Regions from separate parts of the Xanthobacter sp. DMC47 genome, predicted to be linked through region 2. Evidence: predicted binding sites of a transcription regulator. Region 2 holds the regulator's gene; the other holds the start of a gene.
What was found. The regulator PhoB, encoded in region 2, activates phosphate uptake and scavenging genes when phosphate is short. The targets are predictions, from matches to a motif close to TGTCATNNANCTGTCAT.
Positions count from the first base shown of each region.

Region 1 (17,804 bases), on a different contig from region 2:
TGCCCTGGCGGTGGACAAGGGGAAGGTGGTGGCGGTGCAGAAGTAGGCGCCGCCCTCTGCCCGTCTCAAGAGCGTCCCTCAGAGGTTGTCGCGCAGGCCCTTCACGAAGCTCGAAAGCCCGGTGAGCCGCCGCCGCTTCAGCCGCTCCGCCTGAAGGATGGCGGTGAGCTTGGCGAGGCTGTCCTCCACGTCGTGATTGATGATGATGTAGTCGTATTCGGTGTAATGGCTGATCTCGTCCGAGGCCTTGGCCATGCGCTGATGCACGACCTCCTCCGAATCCTGCGCCCGCGACCTCAGCCGCTGCTCCAGGTCGGCCGCCGACGGCGGCAGGATGAAGACCTTCACCAGATCCTGCTGGGCGCTCTCGCCGAGTTGCTGGGTGCCCTGCCAGTCGATGTCGAACAGCACGTCCCGCCCGGCCGAGAGCGCCTGCTCCACGGCGCCGCGCGGGGTGCCGTAGAGATTCTCGAAGACCGTGGCGTGCTCCAGCAGCTCGCCTTCGTCGCGCATGCGGTGGAAGGTGTCGCGATCGACGAAGAAGTAGTCCTTGCCGTGCTCCTCGCCCGGCCGCGGCGCGCGGGTGGTCACCGAGACCGACATGGTGATGCGGTCGTCGCTCTTGAGCAGCAGGCGGGAAAGCGTGGTCTTGCCGGCCCCCGACGGGGAGGAGAGCACCAGCATCAGTCCGCGGCGCGCCAGCACCCCTGCCCCCGGCTTCCAGCCCGGCAGGGCGAAGTGCGGCGATACGGAGGAAGAGGCGGAATTGGGCATCGCGGCGGACTTCACTCGAGGTTCTGGATTTGCTCGCGGAACTGATCCACGAGCAGCTTGAGGTCAAGCCCGATCTGCGTGAGCGCCACGGAATTGGACTTTGAGCACAGGGTGTTCGCCTCGCGGTTGAACTCCTGGGCGAGGAAATCCAGCCGCCGCCCCACCGGGCCGCCGGCCGCCATCAGGTCGCGCGCGGCGGCGATGTGGGCGACGAGGCGGTCGAGTTCCTCGCGCACATCGGCCTTGGTGACGGCGAGAATGGCCTCCTGGTGGAGACGATCCGGATCCAGCGAGGCGGCGTCCATCAGCACCCGGACCTGATCTGCGATGCGGCCCTTGACCGCCTCGACCGACCGCTCGGGCAGGCGCTCGGCGCGGGACACAAGGCCGGTGATCGAATCAAGGCGCTCGGTCAGGATGGAATTGAGGGCGCTGCCCTCCCGCTCGCGCATGGTCCCGAGATCGGCCAGCGCCCGGTCGAACGCTTCGAGCACGGCAGCCATCAGGGCGCGGCGCTCCTCCTCGCTGTCCTCGGCCTCGGTGATCTCCACCATGCCCTTCACGGCGAGGAGCGAATCAAGGGTGGGAGCGGCAGCGCCGAGGCGACGCGCGCTCTCGGCCATGGCACGGTAAAGCGCTTCCAGCGCACCCTGGTTGACGCGGACGGTGGAGGCTTCGCCCTCGCGGGTGGCGGTGAGATTGGCGGAAACGGAGCCGCGGGAGAGCACCTGCCCGGTGCGGCTGCGGACGTCCGATTCCATCGCCTCGAAGCCGGGCGGCAAGCGGAGCCGCAGGTCGAGGCCCTTGCCGTTGACGGAACGCACTTCCCAGCCGAAGCGCCACGGACCGTGCGAGCCCGAGACGCGGGCGAAGCCGGTCATGCTGGCGAGCGGCGTCCTCGGCTCCACCTTTCCGGCCGAGACCGCTGCGCGCTTGATGATCGGTCCCGCGGCCATCGCCGTCTCCGTGTCGGTCAGCGGCCGGGGGCGGCCGGAGGTGTGGTGGGCGGCCCTGCGGGCGACTGCCCGCCCTGGGCCGGGGCTGCGCCCTGCTCGATCGCCCGCCAGCGGCTGACATTCTTGTTGTGATCCGCCAGGGTCTCGGCGAAGGCGTGACCGCCGGTGCCATCGGCGACGAAGAACAGATCCTTCGTCTTCGGCGGGTTGGCGGCCGCCATCAGCGCGTCCTTGCCCGGATTGCAGATGGGGCCGGGCGGCAGGCCGTCGATGGCATAGGTATTGTAGGCCGTCGCGGTGGCAATGTCGGTGCGGCTGATGGGCCGGCCGAGCGAGCCCCTGCCACCAACGATGCCATAGATGATGGTCGGATCGGACTGGAGCCGCATCTTCTTCGTGAGGCGATTGACGAACACGGCGGCGACCTTGGGTCGCTCGTCGGCCTGCCCGGTCTCCTTCTCGACGATGGAGGCGAGGGTCACGAGTTCCTGCGGGCTCTTGAGCGGCAGGTCCGGTGCGCGCTTGGCCCAGACGGTCGCGAGCAGCTTCTTCTGGGCATCCGCCATCTCCTGCAACACGGCGTCCCGGGTCATGCCGCGGTGGATGCGGTAGGTCTCGGGCAGCAGCGTGCCCTCCTGCGGCACGGCGGGCGTGCCGGTGAGAAGATCGTTGTCCATCAGCCGCTTGACCACCTGCTGGCTGGTCAGCCCCTCAGGGATGGTCACCTGGTGGAGCACGACCTTGCCGGAGGCGATGGTGTCGATGACGCTCGCCACCGACTGGCCCGGCTTGAACACGTACTCACCCGCCTTCAGTGAGGCATCCGGCCGGGCGATCTTCTGCCCGGCGACGAACAGCACCCAGCTCTGGACCACGCCCTCGCGCTCCAGGATTTCCGCCATGTCGCGCACCCCGGCGCCACGCGGAATGTTCACCACCTTCTCAGTGGTCAACGGGCCCGGCTCGGTGAAAGCGCGCTGGCCGTACCAACCGGCGAGCCCCACTGCCACGAAGACGAACAGCAGGAAGGTGAAGATGCCGCTGCCGATGGTCACAGCGGGATGCCGCGCGCTGCGCGATGGCCTGGGCGGCTTCGGCGGTGGCCGGCGCGGCGGCGCCTTGCGCGGCTTCGAACTGCGGGCGGGACCGGTGGGCATCGGCGGAGCGGCGGGCGGCCGTGGCGGGGCGGACACGCCGGCGTCGGGCGGACGGACCTGCCCCTTCGGCAGAAGCGGCGATTCCTCGCCTGCACCGGCGTGAGACTGCGGCACGGCAGGCTCGGAAGATGCCGGCGTCGGGGCTGCCGTGCTCCCGGCCTCCACCGGCTCCTCGCGCGTCGATGATCCGTCGTTGGACTGGGCCATCCCGGGCTCCCTTGTCGTCGGCGAAGGCTCCCGCCCTGTCGGCGGGGCAGTCAGCCACCTTTTGGCGGCTTGCTAAAGGGACATTCGGGCGTGACGGGGGCAGGCTGTCCCAGCGTCGTGCGGCCGGGCGCGAGCCCGGCCGTCGGGCCGCATCAGGCGGCGTAGCGGCGGAAAACCAGCGACGCGTTCGTGCCGCCAAACCCGAAGGAATTGGACAGCACGGCGTCGATCTTGCGCGGCTTGGGCGTCAGCGGCACCAGATCGATCGGCGTTTCCACCGACGGATTGTCGAGATTCAGCGTCGCCGGGGCGATCTGGTCGCGGATGGCGAGGATGGAGAAGATCGCCTCCACCGAGCCCGCGGCTCCGAGCAGGTGGCCGATGGACGACTTGGTCGAAGACATGGCGGTCTTGGCCGCCGCATTGCCGAGCAGCCGCTCAACCGCCTTCAGCTCGATCTCGTCGGCCATGGTGGAGGTGCCATGGGCGTTGATGTAGTCGATGTCATCGGCCGTCATCCCCGCCCGCTTCAGCGCCGCCGACATGCAGCGATAGGCGCCATCGCCGTCCATGGACGGGGCGGTGATGTGGAACGCATCACCCGAGAGGCCGTAGCCAACCAGCTCGGCGTAGATCTTGGCGCCGCGGGCCTTGGCGTGCTCCAGCTCTTCCAGCACCACGACACCGGCGCCCTCGCCCATGACGAAGCCGTCGCGGTCCTTGTCATAGGGGCGCGAGGCGTGGGTGGGGTCTTCGTTGAAGGCGGTGCAAAGGGCCTTGCAGGCGGCGAAGCCGGCGATGGAGAGCCGGTTCACCGGCGATTCGGTGCCGCCCGCGACCATCACGTCCGCATCGCCAAGGGCGATCAGCCGGCCGGCGTCGCCGATGGCGTGGGCGCCGGTGGAGCAGGCCGTGACCACCGCATGGTTCGGCCCCTTGAGGCCGTGGGCGATGGAGACGTAGCCGCCGGCGAGGTTGATGAGCCGGCCGGGAATGAAGAAGGGCGAGATGCGACGCGGGCCGCGATCCTTCAGCAGCAGGGACGCATCCGCGATGCCCTCGATGCCGCCGATGCCGGAGCCGATCAGGACGCCAGAGGTGATCTGGTCCTCGTACTCCGTGGGATGCCAGCCGGCGTCGTCCAGCGCCTGGGTGGCGGCGGCCATGGCGAAGACGATGAATTCATCGACCTTGCGCTGTTCCTTCGGCTCCATCCACTGGTCGGGATTGTAGGTGCCGTCGGACCCGTCGCCGCGGGGGATGTTCGCCGCGATCTTGCACGCGAGGTCGGCGACCTCGAAATGGCTGATCGCCTTGACACCGCTTTCGCCGGCGAGAAGCCGCCGCCAGGTCGGCTCGACGCCGCAGGCGAGCGGCGTCACCATGCCGAGGCCGGTGACGACAACACGTCTCATGGGAAAAACTCCGGGAGGCGGGCAATCAGCGCGCCTGGCGCGCGGCCCGGTGCAACAACGGCCGCGGGCGCCAAGCGCCACGCGACCGCCAGATGGACACGCGAATGGATCAAGCCGCGTTCTTTTCCAGGAACTTGATCGCGTCGCCCACAGTCAGAATGGTCTCGGCGGCATCGTCCGGGATCTCGCAGTTGAAAGCCTCCTCGAAGGCCATCACGAGTTCCACGGTGTCGAGGCTGTCGGCGCCGAGATCGTCGATGAAGGAGGCGCTCTCCGTGACCTTCTCGGGCTCAACCCCCAGATGCTCCGCGACAATCTTCTTCACCCGCTCGGCGATGTCACTCATAGATCGAACCCTCGGTTGTTCGGATAATCCCGTTGCCGTTCGGCGGCTGGACGAGGGCATAATGCCTTTTTTCCGCCGTGCCCAGTCCCCCTCCGTCGCGAAGGAGACGAGATTGCGTCGGTCCGTCCTCGCGCCGCGCGCGGATGGTGGAGCGCCTGAACGCCCGCGTGCCCCCGGCCCAGCAATTGGGCTCGTTAGCACACTCCCTGCGGCAAGGCCAGCAATGCACGCAAAGGTAAGGAGAAAGGGTGCCCTTGCGCCGGCTCGGGACCAGCTTTAATGGGACGAAAAGGGAACATCATGGCCTCTGACACGGATCGATCGGACCGCCTCGCCGCCGCCCTGCGCGCCAATCTCCAGCGCCGCAAGACGCAGGCCCGCGCCCGGCGCACGCCGCAGGCGCCCGATGCGTCATCTTCCCCCGAGGCTTCCGGTGGAAATCCCGCAACGGGTGGTAGCAGCGCCCCGCCCGAGGGGAAGCCCGCGATTGTGCCGGACGGCGAGGCGGGCTAGAGCTTTCCTCTTATACCCGCTTACGGCCGGCTCGGGGGGCGCCGCCCGCAAGGCAAGGACAGGACGGCATGGACAAGATTCGCATCGTCGGCGGCAACGAGCTGAAGGGCACGATCCCCATCTCGGGCGCGAAGAACGCAGCCCTGCCGCTGATGATCGCCAGCCTCCTGACCGAGGAGAAGCTGATTCTCGAGAACGTGCCGCGGCTCGCGGACGTGGCGCTGCTGCAGCGCATCCTCGGCAATCACGGCGTGGACATCACCACCAACGGCAAGCGCAACGGGGACGACCCCTATGCCGGCCAGACGCTGGAGATCGACGCTCGCGTCATCGTCGACACTGTCGCTCCTTACGAACTGGTGTCGAAGATGCGCGCCTCCTTCTGGGTGGTCGGGCCGCTCCTCGCCCGCATGGGCGTCGCCAAGGTCTCCCTGCCGGGGGGCTGCGCCATCGGCACCCGGCCGGTGGATTTCCACCTCGACGCCCTGCGGGCGCTCGGCGCGGACATCGAGATCGACGCCGGCTACGTGCTGGCCAAGGCCCCGCGCGGGCTCACCGGCGCCCGCATCGTGTTCCCGAAGGTGTCGGTGGGCGCGACCCATACCGCGCTGATGGCCGCCGCCCTCGCCCGCGGCGAGAGCGTGATCGAGAACGCCGCGCGCGAGCCGGAGATCGTCGACGTCGCCGACTGCCTCATCAAGATGGGCGCGCGCATCGAGGGGGCCGGCACCTCCACCATCCGCATCGAAGGCGTGCCGCGCCTCAAGGCCGCCCGCCATGCCGTGCTGCCCGACCGCATCGAGACCGGGACCTATGCCATGGCCACGGCCATGACCGGCGGCGACGTGATGCTCGCCGGCGCCCGCCCGGACCTGCTTGAAGACGCGCTTGAGACCCTGCGCCACGCCGGCGCCGAGATCGATGCCACCAACGAGGGCATCCGCGTGCGCCGCAACGGCGCCGGCATCCTGCCGGTGGAGGTCTCCACCGCCCCGTATCCGGGCTTCCCGACGGACCTCCAGGCCCAGCTCATGGCCCTGATGACGAAGGCCAAGGGACGCTCGCGCATCACCGAGACCATTTTCGAAAACCGCTTCATGCACGTGCAGGAGCTGGCCCGCCTCGGCGCCCGCATCCAGCTCGACGGCGACACCGCCGTGGTGGAGGGCGTCGAGCGCCTGACCGGCGCCCCGGTGATGGCCACCGACCTGCGCGCCTCGGTCTCCCTCGTCATCGCCGGCCTCGCCGCCGAGGGCGAGACCATGGTCCAGCGCGTCTACCATCTCGATCGCGGCTTCGAGAAGCTCGAAGAGAAGCTGTCGCGCTGCGGCGCCGAGATCGAGCGCATCAGCGGCTGAACGGGCGCGGAGCTTTCCGCGCCCTCCAATGACGGGCCTTTCAACGCTATCAGGGTGGCGGAAGAGCCGTGAGCATCCCCAACATCATCACCTTGCTGCGCATCTTCCTGGTGCCGGCCGTGGTGTGGGCCATTGCATCCGGCGAACCGCTGTTCGCCTTCTGGCTGTTCCTCGCGGCGGGGATTTCCGACGCACTCGACGGCTTCATCGCCAAGCGCTTCCAGATGCAGACGGAGCTCGGCTCCTATCTTGACCCGGTTGCCGACAAGGCGCTCCTCGTCTCCATCTACGTGACGCTGGCGGTGGTGGGGCTCATCCCGCGCTGGGTGGCCATCGCGGTGGTGTCGCGGGACGTGATGATCATCGGCGCGGTGGTGCTGTCGCTGGTGATGGCGAAGCCGGTAACCATCAGCCCTCTGCTGATTTCCAAGGTCAATACGGCGGCCCAGATCAGCTTCGCTGCCCTTGTGCTGGCCAGCGCGGGCTTCGGGGTGACGGTGCCCGGCCTGTACGATCTGGGGCTCGTGCTTGTCGGCCTCTTGACGGGCCTTTCCGCCGCTGCCTATCTCGCCGCATGGACGCGCCATATGGCAAGCTGAGGGGCAACGGTTCAGGATCGGCGCTTCTCGGGGCGGCCGGTTGAAAGGCGCAAGGTGATGGACGGCGACCGCACCCGTATGCCGGAACTCCGCAGCGACCCCACGTCGCCGGCGCGGCGCGGTGCCGCCTTCGCCCGCCTGCCGCGCATGCCCCTGCCGGTCCATGCCGAGGTGGAGGGTCCCTCCGTGCGCATCCAGGCCCGCTTCTGGGTGGGCGCGCTGCTGCTCACCGCCGTCGTCCTGTGGCTGCTCGCGGGCATCCTCCTGCCGTTCGTGGCCGGCATCGTGCTCGCCTATTTCCTCAATCCGGTCGTCGCGCGCCTGGAGCGCATCGGCGTCGCTCGCACCCTCTCCGCGCTGGTCGTGGTGGGGATCATGCTGCTGCTGGTGATGCTGTTCTTCCTGCTGGCGCTGCCCATCCTGTCGTCCCAGCTGTTCGAGTTCATCCAGCGCCTGCCGTCCTATGTGACGCGCCTGCAGGGCCTCCTGACCGAAGAAAACCGGGAATGGTTGAGCGGCATCGTCGGCGACCGGCTGCCGGACATGCAGCGCTCCATCTCCGACCTGATGACGCAGGGGGTGAGCCATGTGCTGAGCCTGCTCTCGTCCGTCTGGTCCGGCGGGCAGGCGCTGATCTCGCTGTTCGCGCTGCTGGTGGTGACGCCAGTGGTTGTGTTCTACATCCTCTGCGACTGGAACGAGATGGTGGGCCTGGTGGACCGGCTGGTGCCCGTGCCGCACCGCCCGGTGGTGAGGAGCCTCGCCCTCGCCATGGACAATGCCGTGGCCGGCTTCGTGCGCGGGCAGGCCATGGTCTGCCTGCTGCTCGGCGGCTTCTATGCCGTCTCCCTCTCCATGGTGGGGCTGAACTTCGGCCTGCTGATCGGCATCGTCTCGGGGGTCATCACCTTCATCCCCTATGTGGGCTCGCTCACCGGCTTCGTGCTGGCCATGGGCGTGGCCATCGTCCAGTTCTTCCCGGACTGGAGCATGATCGGCACCGTGCTCGCCATCTTCGTCGCCGGCCAGACCATCGAGGGCTATGTGCTCTCGCCGAAACTGGTGGGCGACAGCATCGGCGTGCACCCGGTGTGGCTGATGTTCGCCTTGTTCGCCTTCGGCTATCTCTTCGGCTTCGTGGGCCTGCTGCTGGCGGTTCCGCTCACGGCCGTCGCCGGCGTGCTGGTGCGCTTCGCCATCGCCCGCTACATGCAGTCCTCGCTCTATCAGGGCGCGGCGGACGAAGATCCGCCCGCCGAGACGCGCTGACCCGATGCCCCGCACCCCGGCCGAGCCGCCGCGACAGCTTCCCCTCGACCTGCCGAACCAGCCCGCACTCCGGCGCGAGGACTTCCTGGCCGCGCCCGGCAACGCGGCGGCACTCGCCCTGATCGACGCATTTCCCGACTGGCCGTCGCGCGTCGCCTGCCTCGTCGGGCCGGAGGGCGCGGGCAAGAGCCACCTCGCCGCCATCTTCGCCGAGCGTTCGGGCGCGCTGACGCTGGCCGCCTCTGATCTCGCCCGCGAGGCGGTGCCGGCGGCCCTCGCCCATGAAGCGCTGGTATTGGAAGACCTTGACCCGGCGACGTTCAGCGAGCCCGCCCTGTTCCACCTGCTCAATCTCGCCCGCGAGCAGCAGGCCTACCTGCTGATGACGGCGCGCATGCCGCCCTCCGGCTTCACCCTCGCCACCGCCGACCTCGCCTCCCGGCTGCGCGCGATCCCGGTGTTCGAGATCGCCCCGGCGGACGATGCGCTGCTCGCCGCGGTCCTGGTCAAGCTGTTCGCCGACCGGCAGCTCGCCGTGGACGAGGCAACGGTGCAATACCTGCTGTTGCGCATCCCGCGCTCGGTGGCAGGCGCGCAACACATCGTCGAGGCGCTCGACCAGGCAGCGCTGGCCGCCCGGCGTCCGGTGACGCGTGCTCTTGCCGCCCAGGTGCTGGCGACCGCGCTGGCCGATCTGCCGGACGAGGCGCCTCCGGGCACATCTCCCCAGTCGGAAGATTGAGGAGCATGCACGGGCGGCGCAATGTCATAGAGTGGTCATCCAAGCCAGCCATGGTCCGGCCGGTTTCCGCCATTGGGGCACGAGGGAGCGACGGGAGCGAATGGGCATGAACGAGGCTGTGGCTCTCTCCGAGACCGAAGTCGTCGCCGAAGTGGAAAGCCCGCTCGCGCAGTCACCGCAGCGGTTCATCAACCGCGAGATTTCCTGGCTCGGCTTCAACCGCCGCGTGCTGGAGGAAGCGGAGAACCGCAATCATCCCCTGCTGGAGCAATTGCGCTTCCTCTCCATCTCCGCCAACAACCTCGATGAATTCTTCATGGTCCGCGTCGCGGGCCTGAAGGAGCAGGTGCGCGAGGGCGTGCAGACCCCGAGCCCCGACGGCCTCACCCCCTCCGAGCAGCTCACGACCATTCTCGCCGCCGCCGCTCAGCTGATCGCCGACCAGCAGGGCCGCTGGCGCGAACTGAGGCGAGACCTCGCCGGCGCCGGCATCGTGCTCGTGGACGGCGCGGACGGGACGCCCGAGGACCTGGAAGTGCTGGAGCGCCACTTCCTCAACTACGTCTTCCCGGTGCTGACCCCGCTCGCCATCGATCCTGCGCACCCCTTCCCGTTCATTCCCAACCTCGGCTTCTCGCTGGCGCTCCAGCTGGTGCGGCAGTCGGACGGGCGGGGCATGAACGCGCTCATCCGAATCCCGGCGAAGGTCGATCGCTTCATCCGCCTGCCGGACCTCGGCACCGGCGCGCTGCGCTTCATGACGCTGGAGCAGATGATCGGCCTGTTCATCGCCCGCCTCTTCCCCGGCTACGCGGTAAAGGGACAGGGCGTGTTCCGGGTCATCCGCGACAGCGACCTCGAAATCGAGGAAGAAGCGGAAGACCTCGTGCGGCTGTTCGAGACGGCCCTCAAGCAGCGCCGCTACGGCGAAGTGATCCGCATGGAGGCCGACGCCGCCATGCCTGAGGAGCTGCGCAACTTCGTCGCCCGCGAACTCGGCGTGAATGACGACGAGATTTTCGTGGTGGACGGCGTGCTCGCCCTGAACGAGTTCTCACAGCTCGTTTCGGTGGACCGGCCGGACCTCAAGTTTCAGGCCTACAACGCCCGATTTCCCGAGCGCATCCGCGACCACGGCGGAGACTGCTTTCTCGCTATTCGTGAGAAGGACATTCTGGTTCACCACCCTTATGAATCCTTTGACGTGGTGGTTCAGTTCCTTCGTCAGGCCGCCCGCGACCCCAACGTCGTCGCCATCAAGCAGACCCTCTACCGCACCTCCTCCGACAGCCCCATCGTGAAGGCGCTGGCCGAGGCGGCCGAGGCTGGCAAGTCGGTGACGGCTCTGGTGGAGCTGAAGGCCCGCTTCGACGAGGAAGCCAACATCCGCTGGGCCCGCGACCTGGAACGCGCGGGCGTGCAGGTGGTGTTCGGCTTCATCGAGCTGAAGACCCACGGCAAGCTCTCCATGGCGGTGCGCCGGGAAGGCTCGCAGCTCGCCACCTACGTCCACGTGGGCACCGGCAACTACCACCCCATTACCGCACGCATCTACACCGATCTCTCCTTCTTCACCGCCGACCCGGTGATCGCCCAGGACGTTGCGCGCATCTTCAACTTCATCACCGGCTATGCGACGCCGGGCGAGCTGGACGCGATGGCCGTCTCGCCCGCCTCGCTGAAGCCGCGCCTGATGAAGCACATCGCGGACGAGATCGAGTTCGCGCGGGCCGGTCGGCCGGCAGCCATCTGGCTGAAGTGCAATTCGCTGGTGGACCCCGAGATCATCGACGCGCTCTATGCCGCGAGCGCCGCCGGCGTGCAGGTGGATTGCGTCATTCGCGGCATCTGCTGCCTTAGGCCCGGCATTCCCGGCCTTTCCGAGAACATCCGGGTCAAGTCCATCGTCGGGCGCTTCCTGGAGCACTCGCGCATCTATTGCTTCGGCGGCGGCCATGGCCTGCCAAGCCCGAACGCCATCGTCTACATTTCCTCGGCGGACCTGATGCCGCGCAACCTCGACCGTCGGGTCGAGACCCTGTGTCCCATCACCAACCCCACGGTGCATGAACAGGTGCTCGACCAGATCATGGTTGCGAACCTTATCGACAACCAGCAGAGCTGGCGCGTCTTGCCGGATGGCTCCTCCGAACGCATAGTCCCGGCGCCGGGCGAGGAACCGTTCAACGCCCATCAGTACTTCATGACAAATCCGAGCTTGTCCGGACGTGGAAAGTCTCTCAAGGATTCTTCGCCGCGTAGCCTCTTCGTCCGCCGCGGAGGCGGGCGCTGAGTTGACGCATGCGCCTGGCCGGCTGTCCCACGGGGCGCCGGTTGCCGTCATCGACATCGGCTCAAACTCGGTGCGCCTCGTGGTGTACGAGGGGCTCAACCGTGCGCTGACGCCGATCTTCAACGAGAAGGCCCTGTGCGGGCTCGGCCGGGAGGTGCTCTCCACCGGCCGGCTCCCGCAGGATGCCGTCGATCGCGCCTTCGCGGCCCTGAGGCGTTTCCGTGCGCTCTGCGACGCCATGGAGGTGGGAGAGGTTCACGCCCTCGCCACCGCGGCGGCGCGTGATGCGCAGAACGGCCCGGCGTTCATCGCCGAGTGCGAGGCGATCTGCGGTACCCGCATCGAACTCCTGACCGGCAAGCGCGAGGCGGAACTCGCCGCGTGCGGCATCGTCGCGGGCGTCCATGCGCCGGACGGCATCGTCGGCGACCTGGGCGGCGGCTCGCTGGAGCTGGTGGACGTGAAGGCCGGCTGCGTCGGCACCGGCGTGACCCTGCCCCTGGGCGGCCTCGCCCTCCAGGACCGCTCCGCGCGCTCGACGCGCAAGGCGGAGAAGATCGTCCGCGACACCATCCCCGAGGCCCAGGTTCTGGAAGGCCTCGCCGGCCGCACCTTCTATGCGGTGGGCGGCACATGGCGGGCGCTCGCGCGCCTCCACATGTTCACCAAGGGCTATCCGCTGCATGTGATGCACGGCTACGTCATCCCCGCCCGGGAGGCGCTGGACTTCACCCGCATCGTCCATCGCGCCGATACCGAGGCGCTGGCCCATATCGACGTGATTTCCGATGCCCGCCGGCCCCTGCTCGCCTACGGCGCGCTGGTGCTGGAGAACATCGTGCGGCAGGGCCGCCCGTCCGAGGTGGTCATCTCCGCGCTCGGCGTGCGGGAAGGCCTGCTCTATTCGCTGCTGCCGGAAGCCGAGCGCGCCGGCGACCCGCTGCTCATCGCCGCCGCCGAGATGAACGTCCTGCGCTCGCGCTCGCCCCTGCACGGCGAGGAACTGGTCGCCTGGACCGACGGATTCTTTGCGTCTGCCCCCGTGCTGGAGGAGGCGGACGAGGAACGCCGCCTGCGCCGCGCGGCCTGCCTGCTGGCGGACGTGGGCTGGCGCGCCCATCCCGACTATCGTGGCGAGCAGAGCCTGAACATGATCGCCCACGCCGCCTTCGCCGGCATCGATCACCCGGGCCGGGCGTATGTGGCGCTGTCGGTCTATTTCCGCCATGTGGGCTTGGGCGCAGACGAGAGCGACACCCGCATTCTCGAACTCGTCACCACCGGAATGCTGGACCGCGCACGCATTCTCGGCGCAGCCATGCGGGTGGCCTATGTACTGTCCGCTGCGATGCCGGGCATCCTGCCCCGCATGCCGCTGAAGGTGCGTGGCGACCAGTTGGTGCTGAGCGTACCAAAAGCGCTGGTGCCGCTGGTCAACGAGCGTGTGCAGAACCGCTTGCGCCAACTCGCCCGGCTGATCGGCCGCGAGCCGGCGATGGAGCAATATGACGAGGGGGCGGCGGACTGATCCGCCTCCCGCCCCTCCACGCTCCGCGCCCAGCCCGGTCACGAAAAGGTTGCCGGTGCCCCCGCGTCGCCGCACGGATTTCCGCCTGAATTGGCCGGCAGTCTTTCAGGCATGAAACAGCTCGTGAACATCTTCGGCGGCATCGCTGGCCTTGTGGTGGCGGGTCTCGTGGGCCTCGCCCTCTTCACCCTCGTGGGCGGGCTCATCCTGGTGGCGGGTATCGTCATCACAGCCCTGGTCATTGGCGGCGGCGTCTATGCCCTCGTCACCGGCCGCGCGCCGGGCATGAAGCGCAACGGCGGCTTTTCCTTCCGGGTCATCGACCTGCGCGAGACGCGCACCTACGGGACGCCGGACGAGAGCGGCATGATCGACGTGACCCCGCCCAAGGATCCCCGCCGCAACATCTGACCGCCGCTCTCGCGAGCGGTCTGGCCGACCGACTGGTGATATGGTCAGCGCCCTTCAAAGCGGGAGCGGACCTGGGATATGGACGGAAATATCGGTTCGGGCGCGGTTTTCGCGGTGGTCGTCACGAGCATCGTCCTGGCGATGCTCACCGTGGTCACGCACGCGATTTCGCTGACGCTCATCCGCCGCCGCCTCAACCACCGGATCCGCGGAAAGATTTACGTCGACCACGTCTTCGTGGAATCCGTCATCATCAGCGCCACGGTGCTCAGTCTCAGCCTCGTGCATCTCGCCGAGGTGTGCATCTGGGCCGGCGCCTATGTGCTGCTTGACGCCATCGGCGACCCGCGGGACGCCATCTATTATTCGCTCTCCACCTACACCACGCTCGGGCCCGATGGCGTGAGCATCGTTCGCTCGTTCCGGGCTCTCGCCGGATTCGAATCGCTGATCGGGCCGATGATGGTTGCCTGGTCCACGGCCTTCCTGGTGGAATTCGTGGTGCGGATGCGCGGCGGCGGTGCCGCCGGCGCGGGGTGAGCCGCGCCGGTGCGAACACCCAAACAGCTTCAGACGCTGGTCGGGTAGTTGGGGCTCTCGCGGGTGATGGTCACGTCGTGGACATGGCTCTCGCGCAGGCCGGCCGAGGAGATGCGCACGAAGCGGGCGCGCTCGCGGAACTCTTTCAGGTTGCTGCCGCCCACGTAGCCCATGGCCGCCCGGAGGCCACCAGCGAGCTGATGCAGAACCGCGCCCACCGGCCCCTTGTACGCGACCTGCCCCTCGATGCCTTCCGGCACCAGCTTCAGGGTATCGCGCACCTCGGCCTGGAAATAGCGGTCGGCCGAGCCGCGGGCCATGGCGCCCACCGAGCCCATGCCGCGATAGGACTTGTAGGAGCGCCCCTGGAACAGGAACACCTCGCCGGGGCTCTCGTCGGTGCCGGCGAGCAGCGAGCCCACCATGGCGGCGGACGCGCCGGCTGCCAGCGCCTTGGCAAGATCGCCGGAGAACTTGATGCCGCCATCGGCGACCACCGGCGTTCCGGTGAGGAGCGCCGCTTCCACCGCGTCCATCACGGCAGTGAGCTGGGGCACGCCGACGCCGGCCACGATGCGGGTGGTGCAGATGGAGCCGGGGCCGATGCCCACCTTCACCGCATCTGCACCGGCATCGATCAGCGCCTTGGCGCCGTCGGAGGTAGCGATGTTGCCGGCGAGGATCTGGGTACGGTTGGAGAGCTTCTTGATGCGCTCCACCTGGTCCAGCACCTTGCGGGAATGGCCGTGGGCCGTGTCCACCACCACGAGATCGACGCCGGCGTCGATCAGGCGCTCGGTGCGCTCGAAGCCGTCCTCGCCCACCGTGGTCGCGGCGGCAACGCGCAGGCGGCCCTGCTCGTCCTTGGCGGCGTTGGGATACGCCACCGCCTTCTCGATGTCCTTGACCGTGATGAGGCCGACGCAGCGGTCGTCCGCATCTACCACCAGCAGCTTCTCGATGCGGTACTGGTGCAGCAGGCGCTTGGCCTCGTCCTGGTTCACCTGCCCCTCGCGGACAGTGACCAGCCGGTCCTTGGTCATCAGCTCGGCGACGCGCTGGCCGGGATCGCGGGCAAAGCGCACGTCGCGGTTGGTCAGGATGCCGACGAGACGGCCGGCAATGCCGCCGGTGCCGCGCTCCACCACCGGAATGCCGGAAATGGAATAGCGCTTCATCAGGTCGAGGGCGTCGGAGAGCGTCTGGTCGGGGTGGATGGTGACGGGGTTCACCACCATGCCCGATTCATACTTCTTCACCTGCCGCACATGCTCGGCCTGCATCTCGGGCGAGAGATTGCGGTGGATGACGCCAATACCGCCGGCCTGGGCCATGGCAATGGCCAGCCGCGATTCGGTCACGGTATCCATCGCGGCGGAGAGGATCGGCAGGTTGAGGCTGATGGTCTTGGTCAGCTGGGTGCCGATCTCCACCTGACCGGGCATCACCTCGGAGGCGCCAGGCGTCAGCAGCACGTCGTCGAACGTCAGCGCCTCGCGGAAGCGCGAGCGGCTGTCGATCGCGGACGAATGCGCAGTCCCATTGGGGGTCGTCATGGCCAACTCCTGGTGGCGGCGCGGAACGCGACCGCTGGATCGGGGCCGGAACGAGGGGCTGAGTCTGGACCAAGCCTTGGGCTGGCCTTGGGCTCCGACGCCTCGCTACGAGTTGGCAGTGGCCGATACCATGGGTGCGCGACGAATAGAAGACCTGTTGCGAGGGATTCGCTGCAGGGCACGCATGCACCGGACGAGGAGCAGGAAAGGCAGCTCCTCAGCGCGTGATGAGAATCAGCGTGTTGCCCGCCCCGTAGTTCTGCACCAGGGAATAGAGCGTGGCGGCGTTCGACGGATGCAGCCGCACGCAGCCGTGCGAGGCCGGCGCGCCGAGGCGGCTCACCTCGTAGCTGCCATGGATGGCATAGCCCCCATTGAAGAAGATCGAGTAGGGCATGGGCGAGTTGTAATACTTGCGCGAGAAATAGCTGCGGTACATGCGCTGCGGCCGGTAGGCGCCGGTGGGCGTGACATAGCCGCGCCGGGCGGTGGAGACCGGCCAGGAATATTGCGGCATGCCGTTGACGCTCACCGTCATGGTCTGGCGCGACAGATCGATCAGCGCCACCACGGCCGCGGTGCCGGCGGAGGCGGGAGCGGCAAAGGCCGGCGACAAGACGAGCGAAACGGCCAGGAAGAGTGCCGCCAGCCAAGTGGGGGAAGCCCGAAGCGGGCGCGTCGCGAGCGGAGGCCGGGCCTTCCAGCCGGCACGCGGTCGCACAACCAGAGCTAGACTCATGCCCGCTGCCCTCCCGTCAGCCATAGTGCCACGCTTGCGGTCGCGCGCAAGCTGTTGCCGCCGCTCGCACCGTCCACCAGTTGCTGGGCCGCTGCCCCGTTTCCAACCGGCTCCGGTGCCACTAATGTCCGCCCGGCGGCGGCTGACGTCTGCGGACCGCGCCTGAAGGAGACCTGCCCCATGGTGATGATGCTGCTCGGTCTCGTCGTCTTCCTCGGCATCCACCTGGTGACGACTGTCAGAGGCCTGCGCGCCAGCCTCATCGCCCAATTGGGGGAAGGCCCCTACAAGGGCTTCTATTCCCTGCTGGCGGCCTCGGGGCTGCTGCTCACGGCGTATGGCTATGCCCTGTGGCGCGCCTCCGGCCCGCTGCAGGTGTGGAACCCGCCGGTCGGGATGCGGCACCTCACGCTGCTGCTGATGCTGTTCGCCGCCATCGCCATCGTCGCCGCCTATGTACCGAGCCACGTGAAGGCCTGGCTCAAGCACCCCATGCTGGTGGGCGTGAAGACATGGGCGGTGGCGCACCTGCTCGCCAATGGCGATATCGCCTCCATCGTCCTGTTCGGCGCGGTGCTGGCCTGGGCGGTGTTCGACCGCATCTCGCTGAAGCGGCGCAACCTGCCGGTGCCGGTGGCGCCGAAGAACTGGGCGGGCGACGCTCTCGTGGTGGGCGGGGGGCTGGTGCTCTATCTCGCCCTCGCCTACCTATTCCATCCCTACGTCGTCGGCGTGCCGGTGATGTAGAAGCGGCAAAGCCGCAGGGGAACAAGAACAACGCACAGGTGAGGGCGGCTCCTGCCGGAGCCGCGAACGACCCCGGCCGCAGCCATGACGGCGGCCAAGCCAAGAGGAACGCCATGTCCATTCAGGCCGACGCCCGCCGCGTCACCGCGCCCGAGATCCAGGCCCGCAAGGGGGGCGAGCCCATCGTGTCGCTCACCTCCTACCACGCCCATACGGCGCGCCTGCTCGACCGCCATGTGGACGTGATCCTGGTCGGCGACAGCCTCGGCATGGTGATGCACGGGCTGGAGACCACCGTCCCCGTCACCGTGGAGATGATGATCGTCCACGGCCGCGCCGTGGTGCGGGGCACGCAGCGCGCGCTCATCGTGGTGGACCTGCCGTTCGGCAGCTACGAGGCGAGCCCGACCGAGGCCTTCCACACCGCCGCCCGCGTGCTCAAGGAGACCGGCGCCGGCGCGGTGAAGCTCGAAGGCGGCCGCCGCATGGCCGAGACCGTGCGCTTCCTGGTGGATCGCGGCGTGCCGGTGATGGGCCATGTGGGCCTCACCCCGCAGGCCATCAACACGCTCGGCTCGTTCAAGGCCCGCGGCCGCGACGATGCGGAGGCCTCCATCATCCTCGACGACGCTCGCGCCATTGCCGAGGCCGGCG
Region 1 is NZ_JBQUZM010000004.1:1,306,521-1,324,324, forward strand. It holds gene rnd (ribonuclease D) at 1-46, shown strand, start outside; gene gmk (guanylate kinase) at 79-774, opposite strand; gene ACT54R_RS17870 (YicC/YloC family endoribonuclease) at 786-1,655, opposite strand; gene mltG (endolytic transglycosylase MltG) at 1,748-2,785, opposite strand; gene ACT54R_RS17880 (hypothetical protein) at 2,766-2,990, shown strand; gene fabF (beta-ketoacyl-ACP synthase II) at 3,247-4,509, opposite strand; gene ACT54R_RS17890 (acyl carrier protein) at 4,619-4,855, opposite strand; gene ACT54R_RS17895 (hypothetical protein) at 5,156-5,368, shown strand; gene murA (UDP-N-acetylglucosamine 1-carboxyvinyltransferase) at 5,437-6,726, shown strand; gene ACT54R_RS17905 (CDP-alcohol phosphatidyltransferase family protein) at 6,795-7,325, shown strand; gene ACT54R_RS17910 (AI-2E family transporter) at 7,383-8,594, shown strand; gene ACT54R_RS17915 (HdaA/DnaA family protein) at 8,599-9,336, shown strand; gene ACT54R_RS17920 (RNA degradosome polyphosphate kinase) at 9,443-11,629, shown strand; gene ppx (exopolyphosphatase) at 11,631-13,157, shown strand; gene ACT54R_RS17930 (hypothetical protein) at 13,269-13,568, shown strand; gene ACT54R_RS17935 (ion channel) at 13,647-14,108, shown strand; gene guaB (IMP dehydrogenase) at 14,138-15,664, opposite strand; gene ACT54R_RS17945 (L,D-transpeptidase) at 15,882-16,403, opposite strand; gene ACT54R_RS17950 (NnrU family protein) at 16,584-17,150, shown strand; gene panB (3-methyl-2-oxobutanoate hydroxymethyltransferase) at 17,264-17,804, shown strand, end outside.
Region 1: ACT54R_RS17920 (RNA degradosome polyphosphate kinase) is a predicted target of PhoB. The motif match lies at 9,359-9,375, and genes of this name have one in related genera.

Region 2 (14,045 bases):
GAGCACCTGGTGGGTGATCCAGTTGGCGATCTCGAGGGTGCGCACATCCTTGCGGATCACCGCGCCATCGATGCCGTGACGCCAGGCCAGCGCCACATTGCCGGGCTCGCGCTCGAAATGCTCCAGGTCGGCGATGAAGGCGGCCTCTTCCTCCTCGTCGGGGAAGAAGCCCTCCGCGACCAGCGAGGGCTGGAGCCGGCGGAAGATGGCGGCCATCTCGCGGAAGGGATATTCGGGGTGATACTGCACCCCCCAGCACGTGGTGCGCCCCACCGGAATCTCCGCCGCCTGCACCACCGAATGGTCGTTGCTGGCGAGCAGACGCGCCCCCTCGGGCAGCGTTTCCACCTCGTCGAGATGCACGGTCATGGCCTCGAACACGGCGGGCTTGCCGTCGAACATGGGGTGCGCGGCGCCGTCCACCGTCATGCGGATGCGCCGGCCGAAGCCCACCTCCCGCCCGCGGGGATTGCGCCGCACGGCGCCGCCCGCCGCCACGGTGAGCAATTGCAGGCCCCAGCAACTGCCGAAGACGGGCACGTCCGTGGTGAAGGCGGTGCGCATCAGCTCGATCTGCTGCGTGATCTCGGGGCCGCCGTGATAGATGTTCAGCGAGGAGCCGGTGATGGCGATGCCGTCATAGCCTTCGAGGCCCCCCGCGTCGGGCAGGTTCGCGCCGGCATCGGCGGGGTAGCAGATGTCCACCGTCACCGTGCCCGGGAACAGCTCGCGCAGCAGCTGCGCATAGCCCTCGCTCGCCGCCTGTCCGCCGAAAGCCACCTGCCGCGCGCGGGCCTCCGCGGTGTTTCCTTCGACGACGAGAAGACGGGCGGCGCTCATGATGATCCTGCGAGCTGGGAAGAGTGAGGCCCAGCATAAGGTGCAATTTGACGAAACAGAGAAGGCTTTCGCTTTATTCGGTCAATGGGGCCGCATCTGCGCGTCGCGCACCAGAAGATAGGCACCCGAGGCGATGACGATGGCGGCACCGGCCAGCGTCCACAGGCTCGGCACCTGGCCGAACACCAGCCACCCGAGCGCGATCATGCTCAGGATCTGCGTGTAGATATAGGGCGCGAGCGTCGCCGCCGGCGCCCGCGCATGGGCGAGGATCAGCACGAAATGGCCCGCGCCGGCCACCGCGCCGAGGCCGACCATGGCGCCGATCACCGCCGGGTCGCGCGGTGTTTCCCACACGAAGGGCAGGGGGATGCTGGCCACCACCGAGCCGACGAGCGCGGTGTAGAACAGCGTCGTCTTGCTGGCGTCCGTGCGCGCCAGCATGCGGGTGGTGATGGAATAAAGCGCGTAGGTAGCCGCCGCCACCAGCGAGAGGACGGCGGCTGGATGGATGCCCCCGGCCCCCGGCCGCACCACCAGCAGGATGCCGGCGAAGCCCACGATGATGGCGAGCCAGCGCTCCAGCCCCACCCGCTCCCCCAGCAGCGGCCCGGCAAACAGCGCCACGAAGAAGGGGATGGAGAACATGATGGAGACGGTCTGGTCCAGCTGCAGGAACTGGAGGGCCGTGAAATTCAATGCCGTGGTGGCGAACAGCAGGGCCGAGCGGACGATCTGCAGCCCCGGCCGCTTGGTGCGCATCAGCCCCGGCACGGTCCACGGGTTGAACACCACCAGCGACAAGGCGAAGTGGATGACATAGCGCGCCCACACCACGATCAGCACATTGATGTGGGCGCTCAGCCATTTGGCCGTGGTGTCGGTCAGCGCGAAGCTCATCACCGCGAGGCACATGAGCGCGATGCCGACGAGCGGCGCCGGGGCGGGCGTGACGTGACTGTCTCCCGGCGCGCGCATGGCGGTCCTCAATAGGTGGCGCGGCCGCCGGACAGGTCGAACACCGCGCCCGTGGTGAAGGAGCAATCGGCCGAGGCGGCGAAGGCGATGGTCGCGGCCACCTCGTCCACCTGCACGAAGCGCCCGCGCGGGATCTTGGAGAGCATGTAGTCGATGTGCTGCTGGCTCATCTGGTCGAAGATGGCGGTGCGCGCGGCGGCGGGCGTCACGCAGTTCACTGCGATGTCGAATTCGGCCAGCTCCTTGCCCAGCGACTTGGTGAGGGCGATCACGCCCGCCTTCGAGGCCGAATAGGCCGAGGCGTTGGGGTTGCCCTCCTTGCCGGCGATGGAGGCGACATTGACGATGCGCCCGTATTTCTGCGCGATCATGTGCGGCGCCACGGCGCGGCAGCAGAAGAAGGGGCCGTCGAGATTGATGGCCATCACCTTCTTCCATTCCGCTTCGGGATAGTCCCACACCTTGTGGTTCGCCCCGGCGACGCCGGCATTGTTCACGAGGATGTCGATGCGGCCGAATTCGGCATGCACCTCGGCCACCGCGCGCTCCACGTCGGCGAGGCGGCTGACGTCGACGGTGACGGGCATCACGCGGGCGCGGCCCAGTTCGTCGGCGGTCTTCACCACGAGGTCGGTGTCGCGATCGAAGATGGCGACGCGGGCGCCGGAGGCGAGAAAGCGCTCCACCACGGCGCGGCCGATGCCCTGCGCACCGCCGGTGACGATGGCGAAGCGGTCCTTGAGATCGATGGCGTTGGACATGTTTCCCCCGGTGCGGCGCCGGATCTGGCCGGCGTTCTGAGGTTTTTTCCGTTGGCGCGGCGGCTTTTGCCGGTGTGTGGCTTTAATCGATTGAAAAACCGATCAGCCAACGCATAGCGCGGGACGGGCCGGGAGAAAAGGGCGGTCAGGCGCATGGTCGCGCAGCGCTCCATGCGCCGGGCGCAAGGCCGGTGGCGTGAGGGGGCGGACGACCCTCAGGCGTCCTCGTCCTCGTCGCCGGGCTCGGCCTCATCGTCGAGGCCGCCGTCGGCGCCGAGCCGCAGGGCGAGATTCTTCTCCACCTTGCGCAGAAGCTTGCGCAGCCGCTTCTTCTCCTTGCTGTCGAGGCCGACCACCATCTCGGCCTCCAGCTGGTCCCACACATGGTCGATGGAGGCGCCGCGCTCGCGGCCGGCATCGGTGAGGAAGACGCGCACGAGGCGGCCGTCGCCGTCGGTGGCGCGGCGCTCCACGAGGCCCTGGGTGGTGAGGCGGGCGATGGTCTTGGAGGCGGTGGGCGGACGCACCCGCAGCGCCGAGGCGAGATCGCCCATGGTGCGGCCGTCGGCCTCGCACAGCAGCTTGAGCACGGATTCCTGCCCCGGAAACAGCCCGAGACCGGCGAGGAGACGGGCCGACAGCGCCTTCTGCAGCCGCGCCGTGTGGGTGAGCCTGTAGCCGATGGTCTTCTGAACCGGGTCTTTCATGGGTCTCCCCGCCCTTCCTGAGCGCGAGCGGGGCGGCCCGTCCGCGCGCCCCTTTATCCACATGCCGGCTTACAATTTTGCGAAGGTTGGAGCGGAAAACGCCGGAAAGTCCGTGTTGTCGCGCGTTTACCGCTGAGGGCGGCCCGCCCTCTCGCCCCGCTCTGCGCCCCATGGTAGCGTTCCGCCCGTGACCGGACCCGATCGCCTTTCCCTTTCCCGCCGCGCGCTGCTGGCCCGTGGTGCCGCGCTGGCGGCTGCGCCGCTCGCCGGCCTGAGCCTCGCGACCTCGCGCGCGCTCGGCCAGCAGATCGAGGCGGATGTCATCATCATCGGTGCCGGAGCCGCCGGCATCGCCGCCGCGCGGCGCATCGCCGAGGCCGGGCGCAGCTATGTGCTGCTGGAGGCCGGCAAGCAGGTGGGCGGCCGCACGGTGACAGACACCAGTCAGTTCGGCGTGCCGTTCGACCTCGGCGCGCCGCGCCTCAACATGCCGGCGGCGCGCCCCATGGCCGCCTTCGGCCGGGCCGAGGGGCTCGACATCTATCGCGCGCCGGAGGGCGGCCGGCTCTATGTGAACGGGCGCGAGGCGGGCGATACCGATTACGAGGATTTCGTCGCCACCGTGCGCCGGGGCGAGCGAGCCATCGTCGCCGCGGGCGACGCCAACCGCGACATGGCCGCCTCCCGTGCCCTGCCGGACCTCGGGCCGTGGGGGCCGAGCGCCCGCTTCGTCCTCGGCCCGTTCAACTGCGCCAAGGAGCTGGATCAGGTCTCCACCGTGGACGTGTCCCGCGCCGACGAGCGCGAGAGCGAGGACATCTGCCGGCAGGGGGTGGGCACGCTGGTGGCGCAGCTCGCCCGGCCGCTCACGGTGCGGCTCGAGGTGGTGGCGCGGTCCATCGACCTCAGCCCGCGCCTCGTCTCGGTGCAGACCAGCAAGGGCAGCGTGACCGGCCGCACGGTGATCGTCGCGGTGCCGCCGAGCGTCATCGCCGCCGGCAAGCTGCGCATCGGGCCGAACCTGCCGCCGCGCTATCGCACGGCGATCGAGAAGATCACGCTCGGCGCTTTCGACCACATCGGTTTCCGGATGCCGCGCAATCCCGGCAATCTCGGCGCCGACGAACTGATCTATTTCCGCGCCGACGGCTCGCGCGCCTATGCCCTGCGCGCCCGCATCGGCGGCACCGATCTCTACAGCCTGGAGGTGGGCGGCGACGTGGCCGCCGGCCTCGCCGACAGCCCGCCCGAGGCCGCCGCCGCCTTCGTGAAGGCGGCGCTGACGCGCGAGTTCGGGGCGGATGCGGCGGCGCGCGTGACCAAGGTGTTCGCCACCCGCTGGAGCAAGGAGCCGTGGGCGCTCGGCGCCTTCTCCTGCGCCCTGCCGGGCTTCGGCAACATGCGCCGCGCCTTCACAGAGACGGTGGGCGGGCGCCTCGTCTTCGCCGGCGAGCACACCCACGAGACCCTCTGGGGCACGGTGGGCGGCGCCTGGCTCTCGGGCGAGCGCGCCGCGAAGCAGGCGCTGGGGCTGCTGGGCGTGCGGACGGGGTGAGGGGGGCGGGCCGTACGGCCGTCTTCGCTTCTTCCCTTTTCAGGACCGTCATCGCCCGCCTCGTGCGGGCGATCCACTTATGGGCCGGAGGGGTGCCCGGATTTCGGACCACCCGGACGAGCGGACACGTGGATCCCCCGGACGAGCCGGGGGATGACGGTGCAAAAAGCCCGCGCGGCGCCTGAGCGAAGACAACGCCCTAAAGCCCGCCCTCCGCCTGAGCGAAAGCCGCGCTCAATGGGCGCGGGCGAACATCTCGTTGAAGGAATAGCCGGCACCGCGCACGGTGCGGATGGGGTCGGACTGGCGGCCGCGGTTGATGGCCTTGCGCAGGCGGCCCACGTGAACATCCACCGTGCGCTCGTCGATATAGACGTCCTGGCCCCACACGCCGTCGAGCAATTGCTCGCGGGAGAAGACGCGGCCGGGGCTCTGCATCAGGAATTCGAGCAGGCGGAACTCGGTGGGGCCGAGGTGGATCTCGCGCCCGCCGCGATGCACCCGGTGGGTCTCGCGGTCGAGCTCGATGTCCCCTGCGCGCAGGAGGGTCGCCACGTGCTCGGGCTTGGCCCGGCGCAGCAGGGCCCGCACGCGGGCGAGCAACTCGGGTACCGAGAACGGTTTCACAACATAGTCGTCGGCGCCGGTGGCGAGGCCGCGCACCCGCTCGGTCTCCTCTCCGCGGGCGGTGAGCATGATGACCGGCAGGCGCTCGGTCTCCGGCCGGGTGCGCAGGCGCCGGCACAGCTCGATGCCCGAAAGGCCGGGAAGCATCCAGTCGAGGATGATGAGATCCGGCACGCTTTCGCGCAGCCGGGTCTCGGCCTCGTCGCCGCGTCCCACGCTCTCGACGCCGTAGCCCTCCGACTCCAGATTGTACCGGAGCAGGAGGGTCAACGGCTCTTCATCCTCGACGATCAGAATACGCGCCGGCACTTTGCTCTATCCGTCACTATCGGGGCTCTGCGCCCCGTCTTCAGCGTGTGCGGGTCGCCTTTGGCGATCAGCTCTGAACGGTGGTGCGGCCCGGGAAGGGCAGGGTGGTATCGCTGGAGGCGTCCGCCTTCGGGCGGCTCTCCGGCAGGTTCTGGCCCGTCACCATGTAGTAGACGATCTCCGCGATGTTGGTCGCGTGGTCGCCGATACGCTCAATGTTCTTGGCGCAGAACAGGAGATGCGTGCACACGGAGATGTTGCGCGGGTCTTCCATCATGTAGGTGAGGAGCTCGCGGAACAGCGACGTGTACATGGTGTCGATGGCGCCGTCGCGGCCCCACACTTCCAGCGCCTTCGCCTCGTTGCGGGCGGCGTAGGCGTCGAGCACTTCCTTGAGCTGCTCGAGCACGAGGTCGGAGATGTGCTCCACCCCGCGCACCAGCTTCGCCGGATGGTACTCGCCCTCGATGGCGATGACGCGCTTGCCGACGTTCTTGGCGAGGTCGCCGATGCGCTCGAGGTCGTTGGCGATGCGGATGGCGGCGACGATCTCGCGCAGGTCGACGGCCACGGGCTGGCGCTTGGCGATGACCAGGATGGCCCGGTCCTCGATCTCGCGCTGCACCTGATCCACGGTCGCGTCGAGCAGCACCACCTTCTGGGCGAGGGCGGTGTCGCGGCGGATGAGGGACGTGACGCTGTCGGCGACCAGGCGCTCGGCCTGCCCGCCCATCTCGACGACCTTGCGGCCGATTTCCTTCAGCTCCTGATCGAAGGAGGCGACGATATGATCCGGCATCTCAGTGATCCTTCAATCGGTCAGCCGAAGCGGCCGGTGATGTAGTCGCGCGTCTTGATCTCCTTCGGATTGGTGAAGATCACGTCCGAGGGGGCCATCTCGATGAGCTCGCCCAGGTAGAAGAAGGCGGTCATGTCGGCGCAGCGCGCGGCCTGCTGCATGTTGTGGGTGACGATGACGATGGTGAAGTCCTGCTTCAGCTCGTCGATCAGGTCCTCGATCTTCGAGGTGGAGATGGGGTCGAGCGCCGAGGTGGGCTCGTCCAGCAGGATCACCTCGGGCTTCACCGCGATGGTGCGGGCGATGCACAGGCGCTGCTGCTGGCCGCCGGACATGCCGAGGGCCGAGGTGTGCAGGCGGTCCTTGGTCTCGTCCCAGATGGCGGCCTTGCGCAGGCACCATTCCACGCGCTCGTCCATCTGCGCCTTGGAGAGCTTCTCGTGCAGCTTCACGCCGAAGGCGATGTTGTCGTAGATGGACATGGGGAAAGGCGTGGGCTTCTGGAACACCATGCCGATGCGGGTGCGCACGATGGTGGGGTCCAGCTCCTTGCCGACGATGTTCACGCCGTCGAACATCACCGCGCCCTCGGCGCGCTGGCCGGGATAGAGATCGAACATGCGGTTGAACACGCGCAGCAGCGTGGACTTGCCGCAGCCCGACGGGCCGATCATGGCCGTCACGCGCTTCTCGGGAACCTGGAAGTTGATGTTCCGCAACGCGTGGTTGCTGCCGTAGTAGAACTGCAGGTTCTCCACCTTGATCTTGGCGGGAGCCTGCGGCGCGTCGGGCTTGGCCCCCACGGCGGACGCGAGATTGAAGGTGGGATCGACGGCTGAAGTCATCTTGTCCTCGCTTGGGCTTGTGGCCGTGCTTCGGAGGAAATGGAAGGGGCGGAGAGGCGGCGGGCCATGGCCCGCGCCTTGAAATCAGTGGCTGCGGGCCAGGAAGAGGCGGGAGGCCACGTTCAGCACCAGCACGCCCACCGTGATGAGCAGCGCGCCGGCCCAGGCGAGGGCCACCCAGTCGTCGAACGGGCTGCCGGCGAACTGGTAGATGGCGATGGGCAGGCTGGCCATGGGCTTCGACAGGTCGGTCGACATGGCGTTGTTGCCCAGCGAGGTGAACAGCAGCGGGGCGGTCTCGCCGGCGGCGCGGGCGATGGCCAAAAGCACGCCGGTGACGATGCCGGCGCGGGCCGCCCGCCAGGTGATGAACATGACCACCTTCCACTGCGGCGCGCCGAGCGCGAAGGCGGCTTCGCGCAGGCCCACCGGAACGAGGTTCAGCATGTCCTCGGTGGTGCGCACGATGACCGGGATCACCAGGATGGCGAGGGCGATGGCACCGGCCCAGCCGGAGAAGCCGCCGAGCGGCACCACCAGCAAAGTGTAGATGAACAGGCCGACCAGGATGGACGGCGCCGACAGCAGGATGTCGTTCACGAAGCGGGCGGCGGCGCCGATCTTGGTGCCCTTGCCGTTCTCGGCGAGGAAGGTGCCGCAGAAGATGCCGATGGGGCCGCCGATGGCCATGGCGATGGCGATCTGGATCAGCGAGCCGACGATGGCATTGAGAAGGCCGCCCCCCTGGCCCGGCGGCTTGGTGACCTGGGTGAAGACGTTGGTGCCCAGCGCGGGCAGGCCGCGCGAGAGCAGGGTCCAGAGGATCCAGCCCAGCAGGAACAGGGCGAAGACGGCGAAGCCGGTGGATACCGCCTTGACGGTCTTGTCGACGGCGCGGCGCGCAGCGAGGGAAGCCATGACGTTCGAGCCCCCGATCAGTCGAGCCGCGAGCGCACGAGCGCCCGGGACAGTGCAAGGACGATGAAGGAGATCACGAACAGGATGAAGCCGAGCTGCAGGAGCGAGGTGAGCTTCAGCGACCCGATCGGGGCCTCGGGGAATTCGTTGGCGATGGTGGAGGCGATGGTGGCTCCCGGCGCGAACAGGGAGGCGGACATGCGCGTCGCGTTGCCGATGACGAAGGTCACGGCCATGGTCTCGCCCAGAGCGCGGCCGAGGCCAAGCATGATGGCGCCCACCATGGCGGTCTTGCCGTAGGGCACGGAGACGTTCTTGTAGACCTCGTAGGTGGTCGCGCCGATGCCGTAGGCGGATTCCTTCAGCATGGGCGGCACGCTCTCGAGCGTCTCGACGAACATGGCAGTGATGAAGGGCAGGATCATCACGGCGAGGATGAGGCCGGCGGTGAGCATGCCGGAGCCGAGCGGCGGGCCGGCGAACAGCGCGCCGATCACCGGGATGTCGCCGAACAGGTCGATCAGGGGCGGCTGCACGTAGGCCGCCATCAGCGGGACGATGACGAAGAAGCCCCACATGCCGTAGATGATGGACGGCACGGCGGCGAGCAGCTGCACCGCGACGCCGATGGGCCGCTTGAGCGGCTGGGGCGCGATCTCGGTGAGGAAGAAGGCGATGCCGAAGGAGAGCGGCAGCGCCACGATCACCGCGATGATGGCGGAGAACAGCGTGCCGTAGATCATCACCAGGGCGCCGAAATTCTCGGTCACCGGGTTCCAGGCGGACGACCAGATGAAGTCCAGCCCGAAGTGCTGGAGGGCCGGCAGGCCGCCCTTGAACAGCTCGGCGATGATGAGCCCGAGCAGGATCAGGACGAAGATGCCGCTCGCCCAGAGGAGGCCGATGAAGATCGGATCGGCGATCCGCCCCGTTCCCTTGGCCTTGCTGATGGGCTCTGCCGAGCCAGACCGCATGCCTTCCACCGTCGCGTCCATTTTATCCCCTGCCCCGGCTTGTCGATGCGTGCGCTACCGGACCTGTCACCTTAAGGAAAAGCGCCGCCCTCTTTGGGAGGGCGGCGCGATCGCGTCGGATCAGAGGACGGGCTTGCCGTCCGGGCCCTTCACTTCGGCCTTGAAGGCGGCCTTCACCTGCTCGACCACCGCCGCGGGCAGCGGGATGTAGTGCAGGTTCTCGGCGATGTCGGCGCCTTCCTTGGTGTAGGCCCACTCGAAGAACTTCATCACTTCGCGGGAAGCCTCGACGTTGGTCGGGTTCTTCGGCAGCAGGATGTAGGTGGGGGAGACGATCGGCCAAGCCTCGGGGGCCGGGGCGTCGATCATGGAAGCGGCGAAGTCCTTGGCGCCCTTCCAGTCGGCGGAGGCGGCGGCGGCCTGGAAGCCGGCGACCTCGGGGCTGACGAACTTGCCGGCCTTGTTCTGCAGCTGGGTCACGACCAGCTTGTTGGCGGCGGCGTAGATGAACTCGACGTAGCCGATGCCGCCCTTGGTGTTCTTGACGGTGCCGGTGACACCCTCGTTACCCTTGGCGCCGGCGCCGGTGGGCCACTGGACCGAGGTGGCAGAGCCGACCTTGGACTTCCAGTCGGGGCTGACGGCCGACAGGTAGGCGGTGAAGATGGAGGTCGTGCCCGAAGAGTCCGAACGATAGACCGGGACGATGGCGTTCGCGGGCAGGGTCACGCCGGGGTTCAGGTCGGCGATGGCCTTGTCGTTCCACTTGGTGATCTTGCCGAGATAGATGTCGGCGAGCACCGGGCCGGTGAGCTTGAGCTGGTTGGTGGCGATGCCGTCGAGGTTGACGGTGGCGACCACCGAGCCGATCACGGTCGGGAACTGCAGCAGGTTGTTGGCGGCGAGCTTCTCGCCGGGGACCGTCGCGTCGGAGGCGCCGAAGTCCACCGTGCGGTTGATGATCTGGTTCTGGCCGCCGCCGGAGCCGATCGACTGGTAGTTCAGCGTGGAGCCGGTCTTCTCTTTGAACTTCGCGCCCCAGGACTGGTAGACGGGGGCGGGGAAGGACGCGCCAGCGCCGGTGAAATCGACAGCCTGGGCGCTGCCGGCAAACAGCGAGCCGGCTACGGCGATCACGCCGAGAGCGGTGGTGAGCTTCAAGATATCTCTCCTTGCCAAATCGGTTGCCGCTCCGGCAGGCGCCGGGGCAACTCTGGGCTCAGGACTCTTAGCCCCGGCGCGCCAAGGTTCTATGACGCGTGCGTGACACGGGCATGACAGCCTAGGTCTTTGCTTTTTCTAACATTTGTTCCGGGTTCGGCAAAGTATCCAGGCGTACGGAGAAGATTGCGCCCCGGCCCAGCTCGCTTTCCACGGTGAGCCGGCCACGGTGGCGGGCGACGATATGCTTGACGATGGCGAGCCCGAGCCCCGTACCGCCCTGGTCGCGGCTGGCCGCCACGTCCACCCGGTAGAAGCGCTCGGTGAGGCGCGGCAGGTGCTCCGGCGCGATGCCCGGGCCGAAGTCCTGCACGCTCACCACGGCGGTACCGTTCTCGCGGGCGAGCCGCACCTGCACCGTCTTGCCGGCGGCGCCGTACTTGAGGGCGTTCTCCACCAAATTCTCGAACAGGCGGATCAGCTCGTCGCGATCGCCGAGGATTTCCAGGTCGCCGGACTCGCGCACCTGCTCCAGCTCCACCCCGCGGTCACGGGCGAGGGGGGAGAGGGTGTCGCAGACGTGGGCGATGATGGCGCCGAGGTCCACCTTGGTTTGCGGCTGGACGTGGGCGTTCAGTTCGATGCGCGAGAGCGAGAGCAGATCGTCGATGAGGCGCGACATGCGCCGGGCCTGCGCCGACATGATGGCGAGGAAGCGCTCGCGGGCCGGCGTGTCGTTGCGCGCCGGGCCCTGCAGCGTCTCGATGAAGCCCGAGAGGGACGCGAGGGGCGTGCGCAGCTCGTGGCTGGCGTTGGCCACGAAGTCCGCCCGCATCTGCTCCACCCGGCGCTGCTGGGTGAGGTCGCGGAAGGTCAGCAGCACCGCGTCGGGCGCGCGCTCGGGGGAGACGTGCAGCCGGAGCGGCACCACATGGGCTTCCAGCCAGCGGTCGAGGGGGATGCGCTCGGCGAACTCCACCCGCCGGGGCACGCCGTCCGCCGCCGCCGCGCGCACCGCGTCCAGCACCTCCGGCACGCGCACCACGAAGGAGAGGGGATCGCCCACCCGCGTCGGGCCGAGCGCCAGGGCGACCCGCTGGTTGGCGGTGATGATGTTGCCGGCGGCCGAGAGCAGCAGCGCCGGCTCGGGCAGCGCCGCCACCACCGCGCAGGCCTGGGAATCCCGCGACGGGGGCGGCTGCGGCGGGGGCAGGGGCGTCACCACGGGAAGCGGCGCCGGCGGCGCTGTCCGCAGCGACAGCCAGAGCGCCACCAGCAGCGCCGCCAGGACGATCGCCAGCAGCGGTTCGAGCACGCCGGCGGCGGCGCCGCCGATGACCACCGCGGCGATGGCGCCCACCAGCGCGAGGCTCCGCCGTCCGCTCCGGCCACTTGGCGCAGCAAACGGGGATATACCCAGGCTCGGCTGGGCGGGGGGCGCAGCCGCGGGCGGAGAGGCAGCTGCGGCGGCCGCGACCGCGGGTTCCGGCAGGGGGGCGGGGGCAGGCCCGCTCTCGGGCAGCGGGCTGGTCGTCGCCGCTGGCGCCGCCGGGGGCGTCGCCGACAAGGACGAGGCGGGCAGGGGCACGCCGGGGAGGGACATGGCCGGCAGGGACATAGCGGGGAGGGATGCCGCCGGACTGGAAGGCGCAGGCGAGGGCGCGGTGGAGGCGGGCGTCAGCACCGGCGTTTCGGCCGCCTGCGCACGCCGCTCGGCCGCGCGCGGCGCCCGCACGGGCTTGCCCGCCTCGCGCTTCTCCGGCTCGCGGCTCCCGGGCTCGCGTGCGCCGGCCTCGCGTCCTTCAGCTTCGCGACCCTCCTGCGCTGGCCCTTCCGGCATCATTCTGGCGCGCCCTCCTTTTCGCGTCATCCTACACGGCCTCGCTGCTTCTTCCCGGCGCATTTCGCGGCCGCCTGTCCACCCGTCCACCTGTGGCGAATCGCCCCGGTCCGGCAGCCCTTTGGTTGGGGGGTGATGCTCGCGCCCCTCCAAGAAGGCATTACGACAACCAACCCTCCGGATATTTGATCGAGCGCGATTTTCGCCAGTCCTGCGCCACCCGCCCACGCGGGTGGGTTGCGCCGGCGGCCCGGGTCGCGTCTGCTGCGCCATACCGTTGCATCAGGTGCCTCTGGGGCATTCCCCGAGGCGTTTGGAAAGGCGTGTCGGGCCGACATGCCCTTGCCCAACGGTCAGGTCCATCTGGTATGACGGGCCGGGGGCGGAGGAGTTGACGATGGGTCATGATTGCCGGCGCCAAGCGGGCGGATGCGGCCGCCGCCGTGCCGTCACGGGTCTTTCAGGGCCGGTCTTCACCCTTGCGGCCGGGGTGATGGCCCTGGCCCTGCTGCCGCCGGTCTCCCCGGCCCGCGCCGATCCCGTGCCCCTGCCCAGCACCGACTTCGCCCTGAAGGCGGACCTCAAGCGCGGCGGCACCGTCGACATCGCCCACAGCGGGGGCCGGATGCGGGTGGAGATCCAGAAGCCCAACATTCCCGGCAGCATGGTGGGCATCATCGACCTGAAGGCGCGCAGCATGGTGGTGCGCACCCCCAACCTGCCCAACATGGCGGTGGAGATCGAGCTGCCGCCGGAATACGTGCTCGGTGCCCTCTCCGGCACCGGCCTCAGGGTGGGCGAGGACACGGTGGCGGGGGAGCCCTGCGACGTGTGGAAGGTCGATCCGCAGATGAAATCGGTCCTCGGCCCCACCACCGCCTGCATCACGCCGGACGGCATCGCCCTGCGCACGGTGGTGGAGATCAAGGGCGCGAAGCACACGGTGTTCGAGGCGACATCCCTCGCGCGCGCGCCGCAGGACCAGAAGCAGTTCCAGTTGCCGCCCGGAATTCAGGTGATGAAGGTGCCCAAGGGCAAGATCGGCGCGGCACTCGGCATTCCCGGCCTCGGCGGGCCGGCGGAAACGCCCCTGACGCCCCCCGCCCCATCGCCCGCGAAGCCCTGAGGGGCCTCTACGCGAAGGTCATCGCCACGGGGACGTGATCGGACGGCTTTTCCCAGCCGCGCGCGTCCTTCAGCACGGTCATGGCGCGGGCGGCGGGCGCAAGGCCCTGCGACGCCCAGACATGGTCGAGGCGGCGGCCGCGGTCGTTCGCCGTGTAGTCGGGCGAGCGGTAGCTCCACCAGGTGAAGAGCTTCTCCTGCGGCGGCACGAAGCGGCGCATCACGTCCACCCACGGGCCGGACGCCTGGAACGCGGCAAGCCGCTCCACCTCGACCGGGGTATGGCTGACCACGGTGAGCAGCTGCTTGTGGTTCCACACGTCGGTCTCGAGCGGAGCGATGTTGAGGTCGCCCACCACGATGGCGTGCGCGCTGCCGGCGGCATGGGCCTTCAGCGGCGCCCAGGTGGTGATCTCGTCGAGGAAGGCGAGCTTGTGGGCGAACTTGGGGTTCAGCTCCGGGTCCGGCACGTCGCCGCCGGCCGGCACGTAGAAATTATGGATGGTGAGCGGCTGGCCGAGCGCATGGGCGCCATCGAGCGTCACCGCGATGTGGCGGGCATCGCCCTTGCCGCAGAAATTGCCCTTCTCCACCTGCGCGAAAGGG
Region 2 is NZ_JBQUZM010000007.1:1,658-15,702, forward strand. It holds gene ACT54R_RS23530 (type 1 glutamine amidotransferase) at 1-840, opposite strand, end outside; gene ACT54R_RS23535 (DMT family transporter) at 922-1,818, opposite strand; gene ACT54R_RS23540 (SDR family NAD(P)-dependent oxidoreductase) at 1,827-2,579, opposite strand; gene ACT54R_RS23545 (MarR family winged helix-turn-helix transcriptional regulator) at 2,795-3,286, opposite strand; gene ACT54R_RS23550 (flavin monoamine oxidase family protein) at 3,474-4,841, shown strand; gene phoB (phosphate regulon transcriptional regulator PhoB) at 5,076-5,777, opposite strand; gene phoU (phosphate signaling complex protein PhoU) at 5,845-6,576, opposite strand; gene pstB (phosphate ABC transporter ATP-binding protein PstB) at 6,597-7,421, opposite strand; gene pstA (phosphate ABC transporter permease PstA) at 7,506-8,339, opposite strand; gene pstC (phosphate ABC transporter permease subunit PstC) at 8,357-9,334, opposite strand; gene pstS (phosphate ABC transporter substrate-binding protein PstS) at 9,434-10,474, opposite strand; gene phoR (phosphate regulon sensor histidine kinase PhoR) at 10,596-11,834, opposite strand; gene ACT54R_RS23590 (hypothetical protein) at 12,808-13,440, shown strand; gene ACT54R_RS23595 (exodeoxyribonuclease III) at 13,448-14,045, opposite strand, start outside.